Linked DNA regions of Tistrella bauzanensis. Each later gene encodes a partner of the first gene's protein in a complex. Links are inferred from orthologs where the notes say so. Each region holds a gene or a part of one and is shown on either strand. Other genes may lie near its edges.

Region 1 (3,703 bases):
GAACACCACCGCGATCCGGCGGCGATGGGCGGCGACACACAGACGCTGATCACTGTCGACCACCGGCTCGCCATTGATGGCGATGTAGCCGATATCCGGGGTGATCAACCCGGACAGGATGGCGAGAAGAGTGGATTTGCCGGCGCCGGATCGGCCGAAGACAGCGGTAACCCCGCGTGACGGTAAGGTCAGCGACACATCCAGGGCAAACTCGTCGGACACCTGATGATGCAGTCGGATGTCGATCGTCATGCCAGCCGCCGTGGTCTGGAGGGGGGCACGGCACTCAGCCCCAGCCGGCGACGCATCGACTGGGTGACGGTCTCGGCCAGCACCAGCGCCCCGATCGCGATCACGACCCCGACCATCGCCAGCCGCAGGGCCGGACCATCGCCCCCCGGCGCCGACAGCAGCGTTTGTACGGCCAGCGACAGGGTCCGGGTCTCGCCTGGAATGTTGGAGACGAAGGTTACGGTGGCGCCGAACTCACCCAGGCATTTGGCGAAGCCCAGAATGGTGCCGGCCAGGATGCCGGGCAGGGCCAGCGGCAGGGTGATGGTCAGGAAGGCGCGCAAGGGAGCCACGCCCAGGCCTGCGGCCGCCTGGTTGAGCCGTGGATCGGCGGCTTCGAAGGCCAGCCGGATCGGCCGCACCACCAGCGGCAGCGCCATCACCGCCGCCGCCAGCGCGGCTCCCGTCCAGCGAAAGGCGAAGACCAGCCCGAAGAGCTGGTCGAGCAGGCTGCCGATAGCACCTTTGCGCCCGAAGGCCAGCAACAGCAGATAGCCGGTCACCACCGGCGGCATCACCAGCGGCAGATGCACGATCACATCCAGCACGATCCGTGCCCGCGACCGCCAGCGCGCCAGCACCCAGCCGGCGACAATCGCCAGCGGCAGCAATCCCGCCAGCGCGGTTGCGGCAACCTGAAGGCTGAGGCCGATGGCATCGCGCTCCGCGGCACCCAGCCAGCCCAGGCCCAGCCAGCTCAAATCAGTCAACAGTGGCGCGGTCCTCGGCTGGGTATGGCGTCGTGGGCGGCCGCGGGCATGGGGATCAGCGGTCGATTGGCTCAAGCCCGTGGCGACGCAGGATCTTAGCGCCCTCAGGCCCGGTCAGATAGTCGAGAAACGCCGTGGCATCGGCGGAGACGTCGGCGCCGCCGGCTGTGATCAACGCCGCCGGATAGCGGACCGGCGCATGCAGCCGTTCAGGCAGCACCGCCAGCACGGCGACCCCCGGCTCGGCCGCGGCGTCCGAGGCATAGACGATGCCGGCCGGGGCCTCGCCCCGCGCGACCAGCGCCAGTGCCACGCGGACATTCTCGACGGGGGCGGTGCGCGGTTCAACCCTTTGCCAGATGCCAAGGCTGGTCAGCGCGTCACGGGCATACTGGCCGGCCGGCACGCTTGCCGGATCGCCGATCGCCAGCCGGCCATCGGCGCCCAGCAGCCGGTCGATCATGGCGATGATCGCCGCATCGCCGTCATCACCATCAACAGAGGTGGTGGCGCCAGAGGTGGTGGCGGCGGATCCGGCCGGCACCACCAGAACGATACGATTGGCGGCATAGGGCCGGGTTTCCGCAACCAGCCCGGCTTTTTCCACCTCGGCCACCCATTTCGGATGGGCCGAGATGAACAGCGTTGCGGGGGCACCGGCAATGATCTGGCGGGCCAGGGTGCCGGAGCCGGCCAGCGACACCTTGGGCGCGGTGCCCCCCGCCCTGGTGAAGCCGTCACTCGCGTCCGCCATCACCTCGGCGAGACTGGCGGCGGCGAAGACCAGCAATGGCCGGTCGGCGGCGGCCGAGGGTTGAAGGTGCAGCAGCAGAACGACAAGGCCGGCGAACAGCGCTTTCATGGGCACCCTCGTTATATCCATGTAGATATAACGGTGAACGCAAACCACCCCGCCGTCAACCGCGGTATCGCCCGGTCGTGGCCGCGATCAGGGCAGCAGGTGACTGAAGGCGGTCAGCACCTGACGATAGAGGTCACGCTTGAACGGCACGATCATCGAGGGCAGGTCGCGGGCCGGCAGCCAGCGCCAGCGATTGAATTCCGGATGAGCGGTCTGAAGGTTGATCTCGTCGTCCCCGCCCAGAAACTCCATCGCGAACCATTTCTGGCGCTGGCCGCGATAGCGCCCGCCCCAGACCTTGCCAATCAACGCGTCCGGCAGGTCATAGGTCAGCCAGTCAGGGGTTTCGGCCAGGATGCGGGCATTGTTGGTGCCGATCTCCTCGGCCATCTCGCGCATGGCCGTCACCTCGGGCGTCTCGCCCGGATCGATGCCGCCCTGGGGCATCTGCCAGGCCTCGGCGGTGGTGTCGATCCGCTGGCCCACGAAGACCTCGCGGGCCGGGTTGAGCAGCATCACGCCCACACAGGGGCGATAGGGCAGATCGGCGGGGTTCGCGGCCATGGATCTCGCTCAGTGTTGGGTGCCGGGGCTGTGGCCGGCGGCGGTGCCGTCGGACGCAGGCGGTGGGCCGGCCGGTGTCTGGGAAGCCGGTGTCTGGGTGGGGGCCGTCTGGGCGGGTGCCGTCTGGCCGGGAGGAGGCGGCACGGCGCCGCCATCGGGCGCCAGGCCCGGTGCATCGGCAAGGGCTGTTGCCGGTGCGAAGGCGAAGCCGCGGGCTTCGACCGTGGCGATCCAGTTGGCGATGCGCTCCAGCGTCACCGGCCAGGCTTCCGCCACCGCCAGCGCCTTGCCGTCGCGCCGCGCCAGCGCCTCCAGCGCGTTCAGCCGCTGGTCGATCGCCTGCGGGGTCGCCACGGCATCCACCGTGAACCGTGCCAGCGCCCGCGGCACACCGATCTCGCGAGCCAGCGCCACGCCGATATCGGTCGCCTCGTTCTCCTGCGCGACGATCATGATGCCGCGTTCCTGCATTTCATCCAGAACCGGCCGCAGATGCTGGGGCGAACGCAGGAAACGTTCGCCCATCAATGGCTTGACGCCGACATAGCCGGTGGCCCGGCTGAGCGTCCAGTGCAGCCGTTCGCGGTTGCGGTCGGGCTCCAGCGTGGTCAGAAGCGCGGCGGGGCCGGCATCGTTGCGCGGATAGCCATCGGGCTCCATCGGCAGTTCCAGCATCACCTCGTGGCCCGCCATCCGCGCCCGCTCGATCCAGCGCCTCAGTTCCGGCGCATAGGGCGAGAAGGCGAGGGTGACGGCACCGGGCAGGTCGATCGCGGCCTGGGTGGTTGCCTCCGAGAAGCCCAGCCCGCCCACCACCAGTGCCAGCCGGGGCCGGGCGTCGCTGCGGTCGAAGGGGCGGGCATAGACCTGCCATGGCGCACGGCCGTCGCTGGCCACCACTGGCAACGGCCCCTGGTCGCTTTCCTGGCTGAGACCGGGGGCGGGGTTTGCCGACATCACCACCGGCGTGTCCGGGCCGGTCGGTGGTGGCGGCGCGGCCGGGGCCGGCGGAGCCGCCTGCGCCGCCGCGCGGGCTTCTTCCAGCGCCGCACGCGCACGGGCCTCGTCGGCGCTTTCAGTGATGGTGGCGGTGCGGCGCTCGGCGTCCTGGAACACCGGCATCGGCATCACCACCTGGGCCTGCGCCATATCGTCAGCGGCCGTGTCTGGGGCGTCGCCCAGCGACGCTGCAAGCGCGATCAGCGCCGCCGCCGCCAGCCCTGCCAGCGCCAGAAGGCCGGTGATCGTCCAGATCGTCCGCGATCCCGACACGGCC
Region 2 (3,662 bases), on another replicon or contig:
GACCGGCTGGCGCTGGAGCGATCGTACAACACCCTGATCGCGGTCCAGCGCGCCACCATCGACAGTCTGGCCGAAGGTCTGGCGGTGATCGGTGCCGATGGCAGGCTGGGTCTGGTCAACTCCACCTTCAGCCGGCTGCTGGATCTTGACCCCGGGCGCGGGCTGGATCCCGGGCGCGGGCTGGCCGAGGCGCCGCTGGAACGGGTGGCCCAGGCGGCGCGGCCGCTGATGGCGCGCGCGGAAGATGTGGGCCTGCTGCGCGGCGTGGTCACCGATGCCCTGGCTGAACGCAAGCGTGGCGAGGTCATGCTGGAACTCCAGGACGACCGCTTCTTCCTGGTCGCCGGGACGCCGCTACCCGATGGCGCGGCGCTGATCTCGATCGCCGATGTCACCGATACCATCCGGGTGGAACGGGCATTGCGGGATCGGGCCACGGCCCTTGCGGAAGCCGACCGGCTGAAATCGGAATTCGTGGCCCATGTCTCTTACGAGTTGCGCACACCATTGAATTCGGTGATCGGCTTCGCCCAGCTTCTGGCCAGCGAGATGGCCGGCACCCTGAACCTGCGCCAGCGCGGCTATGCCGAAGACATCGTTCATGCCTCGGAACACCTGCTGGTGCTGATCAACGACATGATCGATCTGGCCTCGATCGATGCCGGCGACGTCACTCTCACCCGCCGCCCGGTCGATGTCTGCCAGTTGCTGCGATCGGTGGCCGATCTGGCCCGCCAGCGCGCCCGCGCCGCCTCGGTCGCCATCGACCTCGATTGTCCGGCGCAGACCGGTGTCATCATGGCCGACGGGCTCCGGCTGCGTCAGGCGCTGTACAATCTGCTGGGCAACGCCCTGCGTTTCACGCCATCCGACAGCCATGTGCGGATACAGGCCCGGCTCGTCACCCCCGGCGCCGAACCGGCGCCCGGTTCCGTTGCGGCAGCCGTTGCCGGCGCGGTTGCCGACACCGATGCGCCCGTGATGGTTGCCATCACCATCGCCGATGAAGGGCCGGGTATCCCGGAGAACGAGCGCGAGCAGGTGTTCGAGCGCTTCTGGCGCCGGCGGCGGGGCGAGCGCAAGGCAGGCGTCGGGCTGGGCCTGCCGCTGGCGCGCAGCCTGATCGAGCTTCACGGCGGCCATATCCTGATCGGCGATGCCGCGGGTGGCGGCGCCGAAGTCACCTGCCTGCTGCCGGCCGAGGCGCTGGTGGAGCCGCATGCCGGTACCGTTCCCGATGAAATCACCGGTCAAGCGGCTGAAATCCATGGCCCGAATTGATTGGACGCGCTTTCGGGGCGGTCCTATAAGATCGCAGTCATGAACAGGATCCCGTTCCTCAAGATGCACGGGCTCGGCAACGACTTCGTGGTCATCGACCGGCGGAGCGGCCCCGCCCGCGGCCTGGCGCTCGACGCCCGCCAGATCCGCCGGATCAGCGATCGGCGGCTGGGGGTCGGCTGCGACCAGTTCATCCTGATCGATCCGGCCGAGGACGACCCGCTCGCCGCGGGTGGTGCCGATGCGGTGATGCGCATCCACAATGCCGATGGCGGCGAGGTCGAGGCCTGCGGCAATGCCACGCGCTGCGTGGGCTTTCTGCTGATGGCCGAAACCGGGCTCGCCCGCACCACCATCGCCACCGCCGCCGGCCATCTTCTGGCCAGTGCCGACGGCGAGGGTACCGCGGCGGGGCTGATCACGGTCGATATGGGCCCGGCGCGGCTCGACTGGCAGCAGATCCCGTTGTCCGGTCCGGCCGATACTCTGCATCTGGCCGATACCCTGCGTCTGGCCGATACCCTGCGTCTGGATGGGGTGTCGGAAGGCCCGCTGACCGATCCGGTGGCGGTGAATGTCGGCAATCCGCATGTGGTGTTCTTCGTCGACGATGCCGAAGCCGTCGATCTTGAACGGCTGGGCCCGCCATTGGAACATCACCCGGCTTTCCCCCGGCGCACCAATGTCGAGGTGGTGCACCTGATCGGCCCCGACCGCATCCGCATGCGGGTGTGGGAACGCGGCGTCGGCATCACCGCCGCCTGCGGTACCGGCGCCTGTGCCGCGGCCATCGCCGCCATCCGCCGCGGCCTCACCGGCCGCACGGTTCAGGTGGTGCTGGATGGAGGCCCGCTTTCCATCACCTGGACCGATGACAATCGCGTCTTGATGTCGGGGCCGGTCGCGACCAGCTTCGAGGGGACACTCGACCCGTCGCTGCTTGCCTGATCCCCGCACACCTTGCCGATCCCTCACACGCTTCCGATCGCATGCCGTCATGACCGACCAGACCGACGATCCGCTGCGGATCATCACCTTCGGCTGCCGCCTCAACGCTTATGAAAGCGAGGTGATGCGCGGTCATGCCCGGATATCGGCAGAGGATGGCAGTGCCGCCACCGGTGACGACGCGGCCGATGGGCGGCGGACGATCGTGTTCAACACCTGTGCGGTCACCGCCGAGGCCGAGCGTCAGGCCCGACAGGCGATCCGCCGCGCGCGCCGCGACGATCCGGATGCCCGGATCATCGTCACCGGCTGCGCCGCCCAGATCGCCCCCGACGCCTGGGCCGGCATGCCCGAGGTCGACGCCGTGCTCGGCAATGACGACAAGCTGAAGCCCGAGCGGTTCAATCAGGCCCTGACGGCTGCCGGCGCGGCCCCTGTGCCCACAGCCGCCGCCATTCCCGGCGCCACGGCCACGCCGGTGCCGGCCTTTATCGGCCGCACCGAGCCGGCCCGGATCTTCGTCGACGACATCATGGCGGTGCGCGACACCGCCGGCCATCTGGTCGAGGGGCTGGACGGCCGCGCGCGGGCCTTCGTGCAGGTTCAGAACGGCTGCGATCATCGCTGCACCTTCTGCATCATCCCCTATGGCCGCGGCAACAGCCGCTCGGTGGCTGTGGGCGAGGTGGTCGCGCAGGTGCGCGAGCTGGTGGCGCGCGGCTATGCCGAAATCGTGCTGACCGGGGTCGACATCACCTCCTATGGTGCCGATCTGCCGGGGCGGCCCAGCCTGGGCAATCTGGTGCGCCGGGTATTGCGGCTGGTGCCCGATCTGGCCCGGCTCAGGCTGTCGTCGATCGATTCAGCCGAGATCGACCCGGAACTGATGCAGGCGCTGGCCGAAGAACCCCGGCTGATGCCGCATCTGCATCTGTCGCTGCAGGCTGGCGACGACATGATCCTGAAGCGGATGAAGCGCCGCCACAGCCGTGCCCAGGCGGTCGCCTTCGCCGAGGCTGTCCGCCGCATCCGCCCCGATGCCGTGTTCGGCGCCGACCTGATCGCCGGCTTCCCCACCGAAACCGACGCCATGTTCGAGAACAGCCTGACGCTGATCGACGATATGGGGCTGGTGCATCTGCACGTCTTCCCCTATTCCGCCCGCAACGGCACCCCGGCCGCGCGCATGCCGCAGGTGCCGGTGGCCATCCGGCGTGAGCGCGCCCGCCTGCTGCGCGAAGCCGGTGCCCGGGGCCTTGCCCGCTGGCTGGGCGGCCAGATCGGCCGCGATCTGCCGGTGCTGATCGAAACCCCGGTCACCGCCCGTAGCGAGGGCTTCGCCCTGGTGCGGCTGAACCAGCCGGTCGACCCGGCACTGGCCGGCAGCATCACCACCATCCGCGTCACCGGCGCCGATACCGAAACCCTGGCCG

The links. The genes of interacting proteins can lie anywhere in the genome.
Region 2: the proteins of IEW15_RS05715 (region 1) and dapF are in contact, whole or in part, in a solved structure (PDB 5YGU), measured with the Escherichia coli proteins. The link is inferred for Tistrella bauzanensis from one-to-one orthologs.

Annotation. Positions count from the first base shown.
Region 1 is NZ_BMDZ01000008.1:97,892-101,594, forward strand. What follows is about bases 690-3,486. They hold IEW15_RS05715 (RNA pyrophosphohydrolase), read right to left. Parts: upstream 2,428-3,486; coding sequence 1,951-2,427; downstream 690-1,950. Other genes in these bases: modB (molybdate ABC transporter permease subunit), read right to left, coding at 690-1,001; modA (molybdate ABC transporter substrate-binding protein), read right to left, coding at 1,057-1,863; IEW15_RS05720 (divergent polysaccharide deacetylase family protein), read right to left, coding at 2,437-3,486. Also shown: modC (molybdenum ABC transporter ATP-binding protein), read right to left, coding at 1-252; more of modB, read right to left, coding at 249-689; more of IEW15_RS05720, read right to left, coding at 3,487-3,703. UniProt on the Escherichia coli protein: Master regulator of 5'-end-dependent mRNA decay.
Region 2 is NZ_BMDZ01000013.1:51,046-54,707, forward strand. What follows is about bases 519-3,274. They hold dapF (diaminopimelate epimerase), read left to right. Parts: upstream 519-1,320; coding sequence 1,321-2,229; downstream 2,230-3,274. Other genes in these bases: IEW15_RS07870 (sensor histidine kinase), read left to right, coding at 519-1,281; mtaB (tRNA (N(6)-L-threonylcarbamoyladenosine(37)-C(2))-methylthiotransferase MtaB), read left to right, coding at 2,279-3,274. Outside these bases: more of IEW15_RS07870, read left to right, coding at 1-518; more of mtaB, read left to right, coding at 3,275-3,662. UniProt on the Escherichia coli protein: Involved in the succinylase branch of the L-lysine biosynthesis and in the biosynthesis of the pentapeptide incorporated in the peptidoglycan moiety. Catalyzes the stereoinversion of LL-2,6-diaminopimelate (L,L-DAP) to meso-diaminopimelate (meso-DAP).